Regions from separate parts of the Streptomyces sp. NPDC091272 genome, predicted to be linked through region 2. Evidence: predicted binding sites of a transcription regulator. Region 2 holds the regulator's gene; each other region holds the start of a gene.
What was found. Region 2 encodes HrcA, which represses chaperone genes, less so after heat shock. Its sites were predicted from a motif close to TTNGCACTCNGNNNNNCNGAGTGCNAA; they were not measured.
Positions count from the first base shown of each region.

Region 1: a site for HrcA is predicted at 2,695-2,721, ahead of groL (chaperonin GroEL). Genes of this name have one in related genera too.
Region 3: a site for HrcA is predicted at 4,253-4,279, ahead of groES (co-chaperone GroES). Genes of this name have one in related genera too.

Region 1 covers NZ_JBIVVC010000004.1:149,941-156,420, reverse strand. The annotation lists gene ACIQM4_RS13830 (TrpB-like pyridoxal phosphate-dependent enzyme) at 1-161, opposite strand, end outside; gene ACIQM4_RS13825 (nuclear transport factor 2 family protein) at 360-734, shown strand; gene groL (chaperonin GroEL) at 909-2,531, opposite strand; gene ACIQM4_RS13815 (cold-shock protein) at 2,923-3,126, opposite strand; gene ACIQM4_RS13810 (MoaD/ThiS family protein) at 3,540-3,815, opposite strand; gene thrC (threonine synthase) at 3,848-5,137, opposite strand; SAM riboswitch class I at 5,152-5,279, opposite strand; gene ACIQM4_RS13800 (glucosyl-3-phosphoglycerate synthase) at 5,439-6,428, shown strand; gene ACIQM4_RS13795 (hypothetical protein) at 6,425-6,480, shown strand, end outside.
Region 2 covers NZ_JBIVVC010000005.1:234,029-240,508, forward strand. The annotation lists gene ACIQM4_RS16720 (nitronate monooxygenase) at 1-323, opposite strand, end outside; gene dnaJ (molecular chaperone DnaJ) at 612-1,748, opposite strand; gene hrcA (heat-inducible transcriptional repressor HrcA) at 1,749-2,765, opposite strand; gene ACIQM4_RS16735 (MBL fold metallo-hydrolase) at 2,937-3,668, shown strand; gene ACIQM4_RS16740 (DUF3097 domain-containing protein) at 3,703-4,530, shown strand; gene hemW (radical SAM family heme chaperone HemW) at 4,764-6,005, opposite strand; gene ACIQM4_RS16750 (SpoIIE family protein phosphatase) at 6,146-6,480, opposite strand, start outside.
Region 3 covers NZ_JBIVVC010000002.1:738,286-744,765, reverse strand. The annotation lists gene ACIQM4_RS08085 (amidohydrolase family protein) at 86-844, shown strand; gene ACIQM4_RS08080 (hypothetical protein) at 954-1,622, shown strand; gene ACIQM4_RS08075 (SAM-dependent methyltransferase) at 1,573-2,763, opposite strand; gene ACIQM4_RS08070 (polysaccharide deacetylase family protein) at 3,125-4,123, shown strand; gene groES (co-chaperone GroES) at 4,425-4,733, shown strand; gene groL (chaperonin GroEL) at 4,847-6,472, shown strand.

The DNA.
Region 1 (6,480 bases), on a different contig from region 2:
TCGATCACCTTGCGCGGGAGCAGGTCCGCCAGGTCGCCGGGTTGCAGCGGGGCCATCGTCATCGGGTTGAGCGGGCCGGGCAGGGGTGCGGGCAGGTCGGGGAGGATGTTGTACCAGCGGTCGGGCAGATCGTTCTCGGAGAGCAGGACTCGCTTCAACACCGTTGGTTCCCTTCGAGGGGCCGGGCCATTCCTACGACGGATCGTATGAGTGCGGAATGTCGGACAGCCTCACCTTTTGTGCCTGACAGGCGAAATCGCACTCCCCACATCGGACTAGGCCGATAGGGGCAGGACTCTCGCGCCGCGGCCCACCACACTGGCTGGGGACGGGAGTTGGGCGAGGTGGAGGGGGCGGACATGGCCGCGGGAGACGAGGGCGCCGTACGCGAGGGGGAGAGCCGGCGCTTCCGGGCGATCGTGTCGGGCGACCTGGCCGGGTTCAGGGAACTCGCGCATCCCGGGCTCACCTACACGCATTCGAGCGGGAACGTGGACACGCTCGACTCGTTCCTCGCGAAGTGCGAGAGCGCCTTCTTCGTCTACCACCGCATCGAGCACCGCACGGACAGCGTCACCGTGGTCGGTGACACCGCCGTGGTGACCGGCGCCGCGTCCGTGGACATGACGGCGGGCGGGACGCCCAGGGAGCTGGCCAACCGGACGCTGGGCGTGTGGGTCCGGGTCCACGGGCAGTGGCGGCTGCTGGCCCACCAGGCCACGGCGAGGCGGTAGCGCCGTGGGCGCGCGGGCCCGGCACGGTCCGACGGAACGCCCCGGGCGGCCTGACAGCACGGCACCCGGGACTGCGGTCCCGGGTACGCCACCGGGGCGGCACCCCCGAAGGGGTACCGCCCCGGTGGGCCGTACGTACTGCTGCCGGCGAGGCCGGCGGGAGTAAGACGCGGACTAGAAGTCCATGTCTCCGCCCGGCATGCCACCCGGGGCGGCAGCGCCGGCCTTCTCGGGCTTGTCGGCGATGACGGCCTCGGTGGTGAGGAACAGCGCGGCGATCGACGCGGCGTTCTGGAGGGCGGAGCGCGTGACCTTCGCCGGGTCCAGGATGCCCTCGGCGATCATGTCGACGTACTCACCGGTGGCGGCGTTCAGGCCGTGACCGATGGGCAGGTTGCGGACCTTCTCCACGACGACGCCACCCTCAAGACCACCGTTGACGGCGATCTGCTTGAGCGGGGCCTCCAGCGCGAGCTTCACGGCGTTGGCGCCGGTCGCCTCGTCGCCCGTGAGCTCCAGCTTCTCGAAGACGGCCGAGGCCTGGAGGAGGGCGACGCCACCACCGGCGACGATGCCCTCTTCGACGGCCGCCTTCGCGTTGCGGACGGCGTCCTCGATGCGGTGCTTGCGCTCCTTGAGCTCGACCTCGGTGGCGGCACCGGCCTTGATGACGGCCACGCCGCCGGCCAGCTTCGCCAGGCGCTCCTGGAGCTTCTCGCGGTCGTAGTCCGAGTCGCTGTTCTCGATCTCGGCGCGGATCTGGTTGACGCGGCCCTGGACCTGCTCGCTGTCACCGGCACCGTCGACGATGGTCGTCTCGTCCTTGGTGATGACGACCTTGCGGGCGCGGCCGAGCAGGTCGAGACCGGCGTTCTCCAGCTTGAGGCCGACCTCCTCGGAGATGACCGTGCCGCCGGTGAGGATGGCGATGTCGTTCAGCATGGCCTTGCGGCGGTCGCCGAAGCCCGGGGCCTTGACGGCGACGGACTTGAACGTGCCACGGATCTTGTTCACGACCAGGGTGGAGAGCGCCTCGCCCTCGACGTCCTCGGCGATGATCAGCAGCGGCTTGCCGGACTGCATGACCTTCTCCAGCAGCGGAAGGAGGTCCTTCACGTTGCCGATCTTCGAGTTGACGATGAGGATGTACGGGTCCTCGAGCGCCGACTCCATGCGCTCCATGTCGGTCGCGAAGTACGCCGAGATGTAGCCCTTGTCGAAGCGCATGCCCTCGGTGAGCTCAAGCTCCAGGCCGAAGGTCTGCGACTCCTCGACCGTGATGACGCCTTCCTTGCCGACCTTGTCCATGGCCTCGGCGATGAGCTCGCCGATCTGGGTGTCGGCGGCGGAGATGGAGGCGGTCGAGGCGATCTGCTCCTTGGTCTCGACCTCCTTCGCCTGCTCCAGAAGGGCGCCGGAGACGGCCTCGACGGCCTTCTCGATGCCACGCTTCAGGGCCATCGGGTTGGCACCCGCGGCGACGTTACGAAGGCCCTCACGGACCAGCGCCTGCGCGAGGACGGTCGCGGTCGTCGTGCCGTCACCGGCGACGTCGTCCGTCTTCTTCGCGACCTCCTTGACGAGCTCGGCGCCGATCTTCTCGTACGGGTCCTCGAGCTCGATCTCCTTGGCGATGGAGACGCCGTCGTTGGTGATCGTGGGGGCGCCCCACTTCTTCTCAAGGACGACGTTGCGGCCCTTGGGGCCAAGGGTGACCTTGACAGCGTCGGCGAGCTGGTTCATGCCACGCTCGAGGCCGCGCCGGGCCTCCTCGTCGAACGCGATGATCTTGGCCATGTGAAGTGGTCCTCCCAGGACGTCGGGGGCACCCCCTGCTCCTCAAGAGCTTGGGGGAGGATTGCTCCGGACCGTACGATTCGGCGCCCGCGACGGACGGCCTCGCGATGCCCGGGATCCCTTACCCCGACACCACTCGGCCTCACCGAACCTGGTCCAAGTTCTGTCACTCTCACTGGGAGAGTGCTAACGCCAATGATTAGCACTCGACCCATGCGAGTGCAAGCGGATACCACAGATGGTGAGGGCGCGCGCACGCAGAGGCCCGTCCGGGTGGGCGCCGCCCGCGCGCCGCCGCAGCCAAGCACGGAGGGCCCGTACCCCGGTGACGGGGTACGGGCCCTGCGTGCGTGAGTGCTGGTGAGTGCGTCGGTGGCCGATCGCGCCGGGATCAGACGGCGAGCTTGACCATGTCCGCCTGCGGACCCTTCTGGCCCTGCGAGATCTCGAATTCGACTCGCTGACCCTCTTCAAGGGTGCGGTAGCCGTCCATCTGGATCGCGCTGTAGTGGACGAATACATCCGCACCACCGTCGACCGCGATGAAGCCGTACCCCTTCTCCGCGTTGAACCACTTGACGGTGCCCTGAGCCATGCCTAACTCCCCTATTACTGGCCCTTACGCGGTGCCGCACTTCGCGACCCCGGGTCAGACCCCACCCGCGAGAAGGAACGCGGCTGGTGTGCGCCGAAGCGCGTCGACCGCGGCTGAATGTATCCGCCCAACTGCCCTCTGCAACAGGTCAATCGGACGAGAATTCTGGGTAGGCCTGAACGCACGGAACGGTCAACTGACGCAATTCCAGGTCAAGTCGGGCCGGACATAGCGTGCGCTTCGGCGGCAAAAGGCTCGAACACGCGGCACGCATCTTCTCGCGTTCTCATATGCGCGAGGCAAAGGCGGAGAGCGGGGCTTCCCCTACTCTACTCCTTTCAACCCTACGGAATTGCCCCCTCCGCTTGTGAGCGAAGGGGGCAACTTCCGTTGGCGCGGGGAGCTTTCGGGGCTCAGCCGCCGGCGACGGCCGGGATGATCGAGACGCCCGCGCCGTCCGGCGTGGCCGTCTCCAGGCCGCTCTCGAAGCGCACGTCGTCGTCGTTCACGTACACGTTCACGAACCGGCGCAGCTTGCCCGTGTCGTCCAGGACGCGGGCGGCGATGCCGGTGTGGTTCTTCTCCAGGTCGGCGATGACCTCGGCGAGGGTCGCACCCTCGGCGGCCACCTCGGACTCACCGCCGGTGTACGTGCGGAGGATGGTGGGGATGCGGACCTTGACGCTCATGGTGTTCAGCCTTCCTTGCGTACGTGAGGGGTTCAGCGTGCCAGGCCGGCGCCGCGGAACGCGTCCAGGCTCGGGCGGATGGTCGCGGAGGGGCCGGTGGTCGGGGCCACCGCGTCCAGCGTCTTGAGGCCGTCACCGGTGTTGAGCACGACGGTGGTCAGCGCCGGGTCCAGCAGCCCCGCCTCGATGAGCTTCTTCGTGACGCCGACGGTCACACCGCCCGCGGTCTCCGCGAAGATGCCCTCCGTACGGGCCAGCAGCTTGATCGCGTCGACGACCTGCTCGTCGTTCACGTCCTCGACGGCGCCACCGGTGCGACGGGCGATGTCCAGGACGTACGGGCCGTCCGCCGGGTTGCCGATGGCCAGGGACTTGGCGATGGTGTTCGGCTTCTGCGGGCGCACGACGTCGTGACCGGCCTTGTACGCGGTGGAGACCGGCGAGCAGCCCTCCGCCTGGGCGCCGAAGATCTTGTACGGCTTGTCCTCGACCAGGCCGAGCTTGATCAGCTCCTGGAGCCCCTTGTCGATCTTCGTGAGCTGGGACCCGGAGGCGATCGGGATGACCAGCTGGTCGGGCAGCCGCCAGCCGAGCTGCTCGCAGATCTCGTACGCGAGGGTCTTGGAACCCTCGCCGTAGTACGGACGCAGGTTGACGTTGACGAAGCCCCAGCCCTCGCCGAGCGGGTCGCCGATGAGCTCGGAGCAGAACCGGTTCACGTCGTCGTAGTTGCCCTCGATGCCGACCAGCTCGCCCCCGTACACGGCGGCCATGACGACCTTGCCCTGCTCCAGGTCGTGCGGGATGAAGACGCAGGAGCGGAACCCGGCGCGGGCCGCGGCGGCGCCCACCGCGCCCGCCAGGTTGCCCGTGGAGGAGCAGGAGAGGGTGGTGAAGCCGAAGGCGCGGGCGGCCTCGACGGCGATCGCGACGACGCGGTCCTTGAAGGAGTGCGTCGGGTTGCCGGAGTCGTCCTTGACGTACAGGCCGCCGGTGACACCCAGCTCGCGGGCCAGGTTGTCCGCCTTGACCAGCTTGGTGAAGCCGGGGTTCAGGCTGGGCTTGGTGGCCACGTCGGCGGGGACGGGCAGCAGGGGCGCGTAGCGCCAGATGTTCTCCGGGCCGGCCGCGATGCGCTTCTTGAGCTCCTCGGCGCCGGCGGTGGGAAGGTCGTACGCCACTTCCAGCGGTCCGAAACACAGCTGGCAGGCGAAGATCGGGCCGAGCTCGAAGCGCTCGCCGCACTCGCGGCAGGAGAGGGCGGCGGCGGGGCCCAGGTCGACGGTGGAGGTCGTTGCGGTTTCTGTGGTCTGCACAGCCATGATGGCGAGGTCCTTCCTCATCTTCCCCGCGACGGCTTTCGCCACGAGACGGAATTGGCACCTTCCTGACCTGACCTCGCGGTCGGCCGGGGGGTTGCCGGGACTTCAACGGGCCGTTTCCCTCTGTCCCTCTGGATGAGCGCTATGACTCCGGGTGCCGTGGACGGCCCGGGTGTTTGTGTGCGGACAGACCCCGACATGCGCCGGTCGTCCGCGTTGTTCAAGACTGTAACCGAACCCCCGGACGGGTGTGCCAGACGTCCGGACCGCGAGATAGATCACAGAGTCGGGAGTGACGGGCGTGCTGGAAGAGGTGGAGCGCTGGCTGGGCACGCGGTCCTGGACCGCTGCCGACCGGCCGCTGGAGCGGCTGCTCGCCGCGAAGGCGGCCAGGGGCACCACCGTCAGCGTCGTCCTGCCCGCGCTCGACGAGGAGGCGACGGTCGGGGCGATCGTGGCCGCGATCCGCACGGACCTGATGGGCCCGGAGGCGGGCGGCCGGGGCGTGCCCCTGGTGGACGAGCTGGTGGTGGTCGACTCGGGTTCCAAGGACGGCACGGCACGGGCCGCGGCGGCGGCCGGGGCGCGGGTGGTGCACCGGGACGACATCCTGCCCCGCGTACCGGCGCTGCGCGGCAAGGGCGAGGTGCTGTGGCGCTCGCTGCTGGTGACCCGGGGTGACGTGATCTGCTTCGTGGACGCGGACCTGCGGGAGTTCGACCCCTCGTTCGTGTCGGGGATCGTGGGCCCGCTGCTGACCGAACCGGACGTGCAGTTCGTCAAGGCGACGTACGACCGCCCGCTGGGCAGCGAGTGCGACGGGCCCGGCGCCGACCGGGCCGCCGGGCAGGGCGGCCGGGTCACGGAGCTGATGGCCCGCCCGCTGCTCAACCTGCACTGGCCGCAACTGGCCGGTTTCGTACAGCCGTTGGGCGGTGAGTACGCGGCCCGCCGGAGCCTGCTGGAGCGGCTGCCCTTCCCGGTCGGTTACGGAGTCGAGCTCGGGCTCCTGATCGACTCGCTGCACACGGTCGGCCTCGACGCGCTCGGCCAGGTGGACGTGGGGGTGCGCAAGCACCGCCACCAGGACGGCCAGGCCCTGGGCCGGATGGCCGCCGCGATCTACCGTACGGCCCAACTCAGGCTCTCGCGGGGGCACTTGGTTCGCCCCTCCCTCACCCAGTTCGAACGCCTCGACGGTGCCTTCGTACCCCGCACCCACCCCGTGGACACGGAGGAGCGCCCGCCTATGCGTGAGATCGAGGAGTACGCGGCACGCCACGCGGCATGACCCCGGCCGGACCCGCCGCCCCGAAGAAGCCGATGACGGACGGCCCCGGCGA
Region 2 (6,480 bases):
CCCTCGGCGATCGGCGTCCCGTACAAGGAGCTCTCACCGGCGAGCTGGCGGCGGTACCGGTCGACGGCCGCCGGGTCGGCGGCCGGCTGCGGCATGAACAGGTTGACCCCGAACGGCTCGCGGGTCAGCGCGCGCAGCTGCTCGATCTCCTCGTACATTCCCTCGGCGGTGCGGTAACCGGCCGCGAGGAAGCCGAGCCCGCCCGCGTCGCAGACGGCGGCCGCCAGTTCGGGACAGGAGACCCCGCCGGCCATGGGCGCCTGCACGATCCCCCGCCGGCACAGCTCCCCCAGCGCGGGCACCACCTGGGACTCAACAGACATGCCCGCATCGTTTCACGACCGGGCCGACCGGCCGAATCGGACCGGCGCGGAACAGTTCGGAGCGGCGAGGAACACTTTCTATCGGCGCGGAACAGTTCGGAGCGACGAGGAACAGTTCGTAACGGCGAGGAACAGTTCGCAGCGGTGAGGAACAGTTCTTAACGGCGCGGAACAGTTCGCAGCAGCGCAGAACAGTTCCTGACGGCGCAACGGCGCAGAACAGTTCTCAGCGGCGCAGAACAGTGGGGCCGGGCCACCCGGCCCGGCCCCACTGTCACTCCCCGGGACTCATCGCCCGTTGAACGCGTCCTTGAGCCGCGAGAACAGCCCCTGCTGTCCCGGCTGGAACTGACCCGTGGGGCGTTCCTCGCCGCGCAGCTTCGCGAGCTGGCGCAGCAGGTCCTCCTGGGCCGGGTCCAGCTTCGACGGCGTCAGCACCTCGACGTGCACGATCAGGTCACCGCGACCGCCCCCGCGCAGGTGCGTGACACCGCGCCCGTGCAACGGCACCGACTGGCCCGACTGCGTACCGGGCCTGATGTCGATGTCCTCGACCCCGTCGAGCGTCTCCAGCGGCACCTTGGTGCCGAGCGAGCCCGCCGTCATCGGGATGGTCACCGTGCAGTGCAGGTCGTCGCCGCGCCGCTGGAAGGTGGGGTGCGCCAGCTCGTGGATCTCCACGTAGAGGTCGCCCGCGGGGCCGCCGCCGGGGCCGACCTCGCCCTCGCCCGCCAGCTGGATGCGGGTGCCGTTGTCGACACCTGCCGGGATCTTCACCGTGAGCGTGCGGCGCGAGCGGACGCGGCCGTCGCCGGCGCACTCCGGGCACGGCGTCGGCACGACCGTACCGAAGCCCTGACACTGCGGGCAGGGCCGCGAGGTCATGACCTGGCCGAGGAAGGACCGGGTGACCTGCGAGACCTCACCGCGACCGCGGCACATGTCACAGGTCTGCGCGGAGGTGCCGGGGGCCGCGCCCTCGCCGCTGCAGGTCGTGCACACCACAGCGGTGTCGACCTGGATCTCCTTGGTGGTGCCGAAGGCCGCCTCGTTGAGGTCGATCTCCAGCCGGATCATCGCGTCCTGGCCGCGGCGGGTGCGCGAGCGGGGCCCGCGCTGGGACGCCGTACCGAAGAAGGCGTCCATGATGTCGGAGAAGTTTCCGAAACCACCCTGGCCGAAGCCACCTGCTCCGCCGCCGCCCGACTGGGACAGCGGGTCGCCGCCGAGGTCGTAGACCTGCTTCTTCTGCGGGTCCGACAACACCTCGTAGGCGGCGTTGATCTCCTTGAAGCGCTCCTGAGTCTTCGGATCCGGATTCACGTCCGGGTGAAGCTCACGCGCAAGACGCCTGAACGCCTTCTTGATTTCGTCCTGGGAAGCGTCGCGGCGCACGCCGAGTACGGCGTAATAGTCCGTGGCCACTTACGACTCCGCCAGGATCTGTCCGACGTAACGTGCCACTGCGCGTACCGCTCCCATCGTTCCGGGGTAGTCCATGCGGGTCGGTCCGACCACGCCTAGCTTGGCTACTGCCTCGTCGCCCGAACCGTAGCCGACTGCGACCACGGACGTGGAACTGAGTCCCTCGTGAGCATTCTCATGACCGATACGTACGGTCATGCCGGACTCCGTCGCCTCGCCGAGCAGCTTCAGCAGCACGACCTGCTCCTCCAGCGCCTCCAGCACGGGGCGGATGGTGAGCGGGAAGTCATGGCCGAAGCGGGTGAGATTGGCGGTTCCGCCGATCATCAGCCGTTCCTCGGTCTCCTCCACGAGCGTCTCCAGAAGGGTCGCGAGAACCGTCGCCACGGTTCCCCTGTCCTCCGGTTCGAACGACTCGGGAAGCTCCTGCACCAGTTGCGGCACGTCCGCGAACCTGCGGCCCACGACCCGGCTGTTGAGCCGTGCCCGCAGGTCCGCGAGGGACGTCTCGCCGAACGGCGCCGGACAGTCGATCATCCGTTGCTCGACCCGGCCGGTGTCGGTGATCAGCACCAGCATCAGCCGGGCGGGCGCCAGCGACAGCAGCTCCACGTGCCGCACCGTCGACCGCGTCAGTGACGGGTACTGCACGACGGCCACCTGCCGGGTCAGCTGCGCGAGCAGCCGCACCGTACGGGCGACGACGTCGTCGAGGTCGAGGGACGCGTCGAGGAAGTTCTGGATCGCCCGCCGCTCGGGCGTCGACAGGGGCTTGACCCCCGCCAGCCGGTCGACGAACAGCCGGTAGCCCTTGTCCGTGGGGATCCGCCCGGCGCTGGTGTGCGGCTGGGCGATGAACCCCTCGTCCTCCAGGGCCGCCATGTCGTTGCGGACGGTGGCCGGTGAGACACCGAGCTGATGCCGCTCGGTGAGGGCCTTGGAGCCGACGGGCTCCTCCGTGCCGACATAGTCCTGGACGATGGCGCGGAGCACTTCAAGTCTGCGTTCACTGAGCATCGCGCACACCTCCAAGCCGTGATGTTCCCCGGTGCGGACCGGGCGTACGGGGCTGGTGCCCCGCCACCGGCCTGGCACTCCCCGAGGGCGAGTGCCAGCCTTTACCCGGGTAAGTGTACGGCGGCGGGGCGCTTCCCGGGCAAGGGCGGCGGCTCACGCTAGCGTCACGGTATGGAGATGCGAACGGAAGAGGCGGGCTGGGAACGGCTCGCCCCCGGTGTCCACAGGCGCAGGCTGCCGGGCTGGGACGCGACGACCGGCCTGGTGGCGGGGGCGCACGGGGCGCTCCTGTACGACACCGGATCCTCCCTGCGCGAGGGCGCCGAGATCCGGATGCAGGCCGAGCGGATGCTCGGCCGCAGAGTGACACATCTCGCGCTCGGCCATCCCCACTTCGACCACGTGCTGGGCTCCGGGGTCTTCGCGGGGGTCGAGGTGTTCGCCGCCGCGGGCATGGACATCCTGCTCACCGCGCGGCGGGAGACCATCGCCGACGAAGCGGTACGCGAAGGGGTGGCGCCCGCCGCGGCGACCGAGGCGGCGCAGCTGCTGGCCGCCCCGCACCACCTGGTGTCCGACGAGCGGACCCTCGACCTGGGCGGCGGGCGCAGCGTCCTGTTCGCCAACCTGGGGCCCGCCCACAGCGGCCACGACCTCGTGGCCCTCGTCCCGGGCCTGGAGGGCGGTCCCGAGATCGTCTTCTGCGGTGACCTGGTGGAGGAGTCGGGCGAACCGCAGGCGGGCCCCGACGCGGTCGGCAGCCGGTGGCCGGCGGCGCTGGACCGGCTGCTGGCCCTGGGCGGCGAGCAGGCCCTGTACGTACCGGGGCACGGGGCGGTGGTGGACGCGTCGTTCGTACGGGCCCAACGCGACGCCCTCGCGCGCCGGTTCGAGGTCTCCTGACCGCACCTCACGCAGGTGTCGTAGCGTCTGACGCATGCGCAGCTACAGCCCCGACCTCACCCCGCCCTGGAAGAAGTCGACGCCCGCCCCCGAACTCCCCGCCGACCGCGACCTGGTGGTGGAAGAGGTGTCCACCGGCTTCTGCGGGGCGGTCGTCCGCACCGAGAAGACCGCCGAGGGCCCCACCGTCACCCTGGAGGACCGCTTCGGCAAGCAGCGGGTGTTCCCGATGACCGCGGCCGGCTTCCTGCACGAGGGCACGCCGGTGACGCTGGTACGGCCCGCGTCCGGGGCGGGCCCGGTGCGTCCCACCCGTACCGCTTCCGGGTCGCTCGCCGTCACCCACGCGCGGGCGCGCGTCGCGCGGGCGGGGCGCATCTATGTCGAGGGGCGGCACGACGCGGAACTCGTGGAGCGGGTGTGGGGCGACGACCTGCGCGTCGAGGGCGTCGTCGTCGAGTACCTGGAGGGCATCGACGACCTGCCGTCGATCGTCGCCGGGTTCGCCCCGGGGCCCGACGCACGACTGGGCGTCCTGGTCGACCACCTGGTACCGGGCTCCAAGGAGTCCCGGATCGCCGCACAGGTGACGGATGCCGACGTCCTGGTGGTCGGGCACCCGTACATCGACGTGTGGGAGGCGGTGAAGCCGTCCTCCGTCGGCATCGCGGCCTGGCCGCGGGTCCCCCGCGGGCAGGACTGGAAGACCGGCGTGTGCCGGGCACTGGGCTGGCCGGAGAACACCGGCGCCGCCTGGCAGCACATCCTGGGGCGGGTGCACACCTACCGGGACCTCCAGCCGGAACTGCTCGGCCGCGTCGAGGAACTGATCGACTTCGTGACGGCTCCCGAGGAGCCCTAGGACCGCTGAAGCACGGGCGGCGGACGGACGGGAGGGCGGGACCGCCCGTCGCCCCAGGGCGCCGCACGCGGCGCCCTCTCCGATCCGCCAGGCCCGGTGCTCGGCACCGCAGCGTCCCGTGCCGGGCGCCGCCAGGGCCGGTGTTCGGCGCCGCAGCGTCCCGTGCCGGGCGCCGTCAGGGCCCGGTGCTCGGCGCCGCAGCGTCCCGTGCCGGGCGCCGCCAGGCCCGGTGCTCAGTCGACCAGGTCCCGTACCACCGCGTCCGCAAGCAGCCGGCCGCGCAAGGTGAGCACCGCGCGGCCCTGCCTGTAAGGACCGTCCTCCAGGAGGCCGTCCCTTACCGCCTGCTCTGCGGCGGCCAGCCCGGCGGGCTTCAGCAGCGACAGCTCGCAGCCCTCGACCAGCCTGAGCTCCAGCAGGATCCGCTCGACCCTGCGGTCCTCGTCGAGCAGCACCTCACGCCCGGCCCCGGGGGACCGCCCGTCGCCCAGTGCCTGTGCGTACGCGCCCGGGTGCTTGACGTTCCACCACCGCACGCCGCCGACGTGGCTGTGCGCGCCGGGCCCGGCGCCCCACCAGTCCGCGCCGCGCCAGTACAGCTCGTTGTGCAGGCACCGGCCGGCCTGCGAGGTCGCCCAGTTGGACACCTCGTACCAGGAGAAGCCGGCCGCCGACAGCGCGGCCTCCGTCATCAGGTACCGGTCGGCGTGCACGTCGTCGTCGGTCATCGGGACCTCGCCGCGCCGGATCCGCCGGGCGAGCTGGGTACCTTCCTCGACGATCAGCGCGTACGCACTCACATGGTCGGGGCCCGCTCCCACCGCCGCGTCGAGAGAGGCCTGCCAGTCGGCGTCGGACTCCCCCGGCGTGCCGTAGATGAGGTCGAGGTTCACATGGTCGAACCCGGCCGCCCGCGCCTCCGCCACACACGCCTCGGGGCGCCCGGGGGTGTGCGTACGGTCCAGGATCTTCAGCACGTGCTGCCGGGCGCTCTGCATGCCGAACGACACCCGGTTGAAGCCGCCCTCACGCAGTTCCGCCAGATAGGCCGGGTTCACCGACTCGGGGTTGGCCTCCGTGGTGACCTCGCAGTCGTCCGCGAGGCCGAACTCCTCGCGGATCGACGCCAGCATCCGTACGAGGTCGGCGGCGGGCAGCAGGGTGGGCGTGCCGCCGCCCACGAAGACCGTGCGGACCGGGCGGGGGTCGTCGCCCAGCACCTTCCGCGCGAGACGCACCTCCTCCACCAGGGTCGCCGCGTAGTTGTCACGGGAGGCGAGCGCACCGCCGGACCCGCGCAGCTCGGTCGCCGTGTAGGTGTTGAAGTCGCAGTACCCGCACCTGGTGGCGCAGTACGGCACGTGCAGATAGAACCCGAGGGGCCGCTCCCCCGCCCCCCGCAACGCGTCGGGAGGCAGCGCCCCGTCCTCGGGCATGGGCTCACCGTCAGGCAGTACAGAAGGCATGTCCTCCATTGTCCGCCCTCCGGGCACCCGCATCGCCCGCCACCCGCGCGGTGCCCTACCGGCGCCACAGGACCCCCGCGCCGACGCCTGCCGTGGCACTGCTGGGCTGCGTACCGCCTACGTCCCCCCGCGGCGCCCTGGCGCCCCCTCTACTCCGCCCGCAGCACCAGCAACGCGAGGTCGTCGTCCGGGGGGTCCGCCGCGAAGCCGTGCACCGCCTGGGTGATCTTTTCCGCGACCCCCTGCGCGGAGAGCCCCGCACACCCCGCCAGCTCCAGCGCCAGCCCGTCGCCGTCGTCGAACATCACCCGCCCGCAGCGCCGCTCCGTCACTCCGTCGGTCACGCTCAGCAGTACCTCCCCCGGCGCCAGCACGAACGTCTCGCTCTCGTACGCGGCCTCGTCCAGCACCCCGAGCAGCACGCCGGGCCGGGCCGCCGGGCGCACCTCGCCGTCGGGCCGCAGCACCAGCGGCAACGGGTGCC
Region 3 (6,480 bases), on a different contig from region 2:
CCGTGGGAGCCTCGTACGGGGACCCGCGCATCCGTGGGACCCCGCACGGGCACGGGGCCGGGGCCGGTGAAGGAGGCACGCGAGCATGACCAGCGTCGACGTACACGCGCACTACTTTCCCGAGCAGTACCTGGACGTGCTGGACGAGGTCGGCGGCTCTCCGGTGCGGACGGCCGGGCTCCGTGGCGGTGGCGGCGGCAGCACCCCCGCCGAGATCGACGCCCGGATCGCGGCCATGGACGCCGCCGGGACCGATGTGCAGGTGGTGTCGGCGACACCTCTGACGCCGTACTTCGACGACACCTCGCAGGCGCTCGGGGCCGCGAGGGTCGCCAACGCCGCCTTCGCCGACCTGGTCCGAGCTCACCCCACCCGCTTCCGCGCCCTCGCCGCGCTGCCCCTGCCCAACGGCCTCGCGGCGGGTGACGAACTGGGCCACTGCATGGACGAGTTGGGGTTCCTGGGGGCGGCCATCACCACCACCGTCCTCGGACGGTCGCTCGGTGACCCGGAGTTCGTTCCCCTCCTCGACGCGCTGGAGCGACGCGGCGCCGTGCTCCTCCTGCATCCCACGGGCGGCGAGAACGTACAACAGTCGTACGACGAGATGGACTTGAGTGCCTACCCGGGCATCCGTCCGATCACCACCGGGAGGACGCCGCCCGACCGCCCCCTCAGCCCCCTCCACCACCACGCCGTCACCGACGCGGACGCCCTGCGGCGGGCAGCGGTGACGTACGGGCCGGAGCGGCTGCTGCGGGGCAGTGGTTATCCGTACCGTGCGGAGGAAGGGTTCGACGCACACGTGCCGGAGGAGAACGCGACGGTGCTGCTCGGACTCTGAGCAGTACTGTGGTCGCCGGCCCGTACGCGGGCTCGCACGGCCGCTCGTCCGCCCGCCCTGCTGCGTACCGGCCGCTCGTCCGCCCGCCCGTACGCACGAAGGACCTGCCATGTCCCGCTCGCCGCTGCCGCCACCGCCGCCCTCCCCCGACATCTGGGCCTGGCCAAACCGGGAAGCGATGCTGGCCGACCGGGCGCGTGCGATGCGGGAGTTGACGCGCAGATGGCTCGGGGTACCGGCAGCTGTCGGATTCTGGCTCTACGGAGTACTGCTGGCGGTCGCGTGGGGGTGCGTCGGGATCGCGATGCAGACCTTCGAGCAGGGCATGTTCCCCGACGTTCTGATCGGTGGGATCTTTCTCGTGCTGGGCATCGGGGGGCTCGTACCCGCGGTGATCCTGCTGTGGCTGGGGGTGCGGCGCGACCGCACGATACGCGAACGGTTGCACGCCTGGGGTGAGTTGGGGCAGGACCCGGCGGTGGACGCCGGATTGGCCACCCCGGCCCGGAGCCTGGGCTGGCTGCTCCCTTCCTTCGTGCTCGCGGCGGTGGGCCTGGTGACCTCGCTCGGCTACGCGGCGAGCGCCCGCCCGGGAACGTCGACGTACGCCGACGCGGCCTTCTTCATCGGTCTTGGCCTCGCGCTGTGGGTGGTGGGACTGCTGGGGACGATGAAGGCGGTGGGTCACTACCGGTGGGCGGTCCGGGTGCCGCGCGGGCGGGCGGCGTTCAGACCGGGTGGCCGAGCAGCATGGTGGGGGCGCCTGCGACGCGGGTGAGGAAGACGGTCGTGGAGTTCTTGCCGGAGAGCTTCATCTTCTTGCGGAGTTCTTCGGGTTCGACCGCCGAGCCGCGCTTCTTCACGGTGAGGACGCCGACCTCGCGCTCCCGCAGAAGTGCCTTCAGTTTCTTCATGCCGAAGGGGAGTTGATCGGTGATCTCGTACGCAGTGGCGTACGGGGTGGGGCGTCGTTCGTCGGCGGTGATGTAGGCGATCGTCTCGTCGATCAGACCGCCGTCGAGGTCCGCCGCGACCTCGGCGACGAGGTGGGCGCGGATGACGGCGCCGTCGGGTTCGTAGAGGTAGCGGCCGACCTCGCGGACGTCGGGGTTGGGCAGGCCGCGGCCGACGAGGGTGGCGCCGGACGGGAGGAGGGTGGCGCGGCGGGCTCCCGCGGTGACGGCCGTGGCCGCGGGCGCGTGCCAGAGCACCGCTTCCTTCACATCGCCGTTGTCGGAGATCCACTCGGCCTCGAAGTCGTCGGGGACGAGCTCGTGGGGGATTCCGGGGGCGATCTTGATGGCGCCCGTGCCGACCTGGCGTACCGCCGCGACGGAGAAGGAGAGCGGCGGGGAGTACGCCTCGGGGTCGAAGATCCGGCCGCGCGCGCCGGACCTGCGGGCGGGGTCGATGAAGAGGGACCGTGCGCCGGTGAGGTCGTAGGTGAGGACGTCTGCCCGTACGACGGACAGCACGGACGGGTCGGGGAGCAGGGCCCGTGCGTTGGCGCGGGCGGCGAGGCAGGTGGCGGGGTCGAGGTCGACGGCGGTGACGGACAGGCCCGCGCGGGCCATGGCGAGGGCGTCGCCGCCGACGCCGCCGCACAGGTCGAGGACCTGGGGGGTCGACGGGGGCACGATCGTACGGAAGCGGGCCGCGCGGTACTCGCCGACGGACTTACGGGTCGACTGCTCGACCCCGTTGGGCGTGAAGTACATCCGGTGGGCGTCCTCGGCGCCGAACTTCACCGCCGCGCGCTGCCGCAACCGGGCCTGCGCGAGCGCGGCCGACACCAGCTCGGCCGGGTGGTCGCGCCGGAGCCGGGTCGCGAGCGCCAGGGCGTGGGCGGGGTCGTAGTCCCGCAACTCGTCGAGGAGGGCCTGGCCCTCGGGGGTGAGCAGGGCGAGCAGGGGGGCCAGGGCGGGGTCGTCGGACTGGGCGTCCGTCGCGTCGGGGGTGGCGTCCGGTGCGTCGGGGAGGGCGGGGGCGTCTGCGTGGGCGCCCGCGGCGGCTTCGGCGTCGGTGGGGCGGCCGGGATGCTTCGTCACCCGGTCCATTGTGGTCCAGCTCGCGCGAGCCGTACGCCTGGCCCGGGTTTCGCGCGGCCGTGGGGTGGCTGAGAGCCCCGGCCCTGCCGCGGGTTCCGCGCGGCCGTGGGGTGGCTGAGAGCCCCCGGCCCTGCCGCGGGACCGGCTCCTTGTGGGCCAGCCGGGCGACCGCGCGCCCGCCCTCGCGGTGTCGTCCGTCTCTCGCCGCCCCCCGCTGACAGGATGCGGCGCCATACGACTTGTACGACAAAAGGAAGAAAGAGGGCTCTCTGTGAACAACTCGGGAGCAGTCGGGCGTAGACGGTGCACGATGGCGGTAGCGGTTCTGGTGACGGCCGCGATCGCCTCGGGGTGCGCGACCCCGGCCGAGGAGGAGGCGGGTGGACGGGGCGAGTCCGTCGTCGGGAAGGAGCAGGGGGAGGGACGCAAGCAGGTGGACGGCGCGGCCGGCGCGCTGCTCTCGCCCGCCGAGCGACTGCGGCAGCAGCGGGCCGCGGCCAAGGCGGCGCAGGCGGCAAGGGTGGTGGCGGCCAAGCGGTGGGGACTGGTGCAACCGCCCCTGGCCGTGCCCCCGCCGCCCAGCGTCAAGCCGAAGATCAAGGCCCGGCCGGGTTTCGAGGTGGACGGGCAGGTCTCCGAGGGGCTGCCACCCGTCTTCACGACCGTGCCGGTGAAGGACCGGGTCGTCTTCCTGACCATCGACGACGGCGCGGAGAAGGACCCCGAACTGATCCGGATGATGGACGAGCTGAAGATCCCGTACAGCGCGTTCCTCTCCGACTACCTGGTGAAGGAGGACTACGCGTACTTCAAGAAGATGCAGGGCAAGGGTGTCGCCCTGCACAACCACACCCTCAACCACCCGTACCTGCCCGGCCTTTCGTACGACGAGCAGAAGCGCGAGATCTGCGACCAGCAGTCCAACATCGAGAAGCGCTACGGCAAGCGGCCCCCGCTCTTCCGCCCGCCGTACGGCAACTACAACAAGGACACCCTCATCGCCGCCAAGTCCTGCGGTGTGAAGGCGGTCCCGCTGTGGGCGGCGGAGGCCTTCCCGGACCACATGGAGTGGCGGGAGTGGGACAAGGACCTGCACCCGGGGGACATCGTGCTGACCCATTTCCGCGGGAAGGGCGACTGGAAGGGCTCCATGCCCGACATGATCCGACGCGTCATGAAGACGATCACCGCCAAGGGCTACGCCGTGGCCAAGCTGGAGGACTACGTGTGAGGAGGGGGCTGGGGGGCCGGGGGGGGGGGGCAGCCCCGGGGTGCGGGCCGGATCGGTGGGCGTAGCTCGTACTTTCGTACGGCCGGATGCGGTCCGGTGGCTGACTCGGCCACTTCCGGGTGTCCTCAATTGGCACTCCGCTTGACCGAGTGCTAACCGCGTCATAGTCTCGGCACTGGCACTCACCACTGGAGAGTGCCAACACAGCGACGGGCAGGTCCGGCACCCGCGACGACGGATCCACCTGGTCGCCACCCCAGACTGTTAACCCCGTGAGATCTCCGAAGGGGGAGACCGGATCGTGACGACCGCAAGCTCCAAGGTTGCCATCAAGCCGCTTGAGGACCGCATTGTGGTCCAGCCGCTCGACGCCGAGCAGACCACGGCCTCTGGCCTGGTCATCCCGGACACCGCGAAGGAGAAGCCCCAGGAGGGCACCGTCCTCGCAGTGGGCCCGGGCCGGTTCGAGAACGGCGAGCGCCTTCCGCTCGACGTGACCGTCGGCGACGTGGTGCTGTACAGCAAGTACGGCGGCACCGAGGTGAAGTACAGCGGCGAGGAGTACCTCGTCCTCTCGGCCCGCGACGTTCTCGCCATCGTCGAGAAGTAAGCAAGCCGGGAAGTACCCACTTCCGCATTATTTGTTCTGCGCCCCTGGCCCCCGCTCACACGCCGGGCGTCCAGGGGCGCAGTTCGTATTTCGAGAGGACTTGAGAAAGCTCCATGGCGAAGATCCTGAAGTTCGACGAGGACGCCCGTCGCGCCCTTGAGCGCGGCGTCAACAAGCTTGCCGACACCGTGAAGGTGACGATCGGCCCCCGTGGCCGCAACGTCGTCATCGACAAGAAGTTCGGCGCCCCGACCATCACCAACGACGGTGTCACCATCGCGCGTGAGGTCGAGCTCGACGACCCGTACGAGAACCTCGGCGCCCAGCTGGTGAAGGAGGTGGCGACCAAGACCAACGACATCGCGGGTGACGGTACGACCACCGCCACCGTGCTGGCCCAGGCGCTGGTCCGTGAGGGTCTGCGCAACGTCGCCGCGGGTGCTTCCCCGGCCGCCCTGAAGAAGGGCATCGACGCCGCGGTCAAGGCCGTGTCCGAGGAGCTCCTCAGCACCGCCCGTCCGATCGACGACAAGTCCGACATCGCCGCCGTGGCCGCGCTCTCCGCGCAGGACCAGCAGGTCGGCGAGCTCATCGCCGAGGCGATGGACAAGGTCGGCAAGGACGGTGTCATCACCGTCGAGGAGTCCAACACCTTCGGTCTGGAGCTCGACTTCACCGAGGGCATGGCCTTCGACAAGGGTTACCTCTCGCCGTACATGGTGACCGACCAGGAGCGTATGGAGGCCGTCCTCGACGACCCGTACATCCTGATCCACCAGGGCAAGATCGGCTCGATCCAGGACCTGCTGCCGCTCCTGGAGAAGGTCATCCAGGCCGGTGGCTCCAAGCCGCTGCTGATCATCGCCGAGGACGTCGAGGGCGAGGCGCTCTCCACCCTCGTCGTCAACAAGATCCGCGGCACGTTCAACGCCGTGGCCGTCAAGGCCCCGGGCTTCGGCGACCGCCGCAAGGCGATGCTCGGTGACATGGCCACCCTCACCGGTGCCACCGTCATCGCCGAAGAGGTCGGCCTCAAGCTCGACCAGGCCGGTCTTGACGTACTGGGCACCGCCCGCCGCGTCACGATCTCCAAGGACGACACGGTCATCGTCGACGGCGGGGGCAACTCCGAGGACGTCAAGGGCCGCGTCAACCAGATCAAGGCCGAGATCGAGTCCACGGACTCCGACTGGGACCGCGAGAAGCTGCAGGAGCGCCTGGCGAAGCTCGCCGGCGGCGTCTGCGTCATCAAGGTCGGCGCCGCGACCGAGGTCGAGCTCAAGGAGAAGAAGCACCGCCTGGAGGACGCCATCTCCGCGACCCGCGCCGCGGTCGAGGAGGGCATCGTCTCCGGTGGTGGCTCCGCGCTCGTCCACGCCGTGAAGGTCCTTGAGGGCAACCTCGGCAAGACCGGCGACGAGGCCACGGGTGTCGCGGTCGTCCGCCGCGCCGCCGTCGAGCCGCTGCGCTGGATCGCCGAGAACGCCGGCCTTGAGGGTTACGTCATCACCTCGAAGGTCGCCGACCTCGACGCCGGTCAGGGCTTCAACGCCGCCACCGGCGAGTACGGCGACCTGGTCAAGGCCGGTGTCATCGACCCGGTCAAGGTCACCCGCTCCGCCCTGGAGAACGCCGCTTCCATCGCGTCGCTGCTGCTCACGACCGAGACCCTGGTCGTCGAGAAGCCGGCCGAGGAAGAGGCCGAGGCCGGTCACGGCGGTCACGGCCACTCCCACTGAGCCCAGGC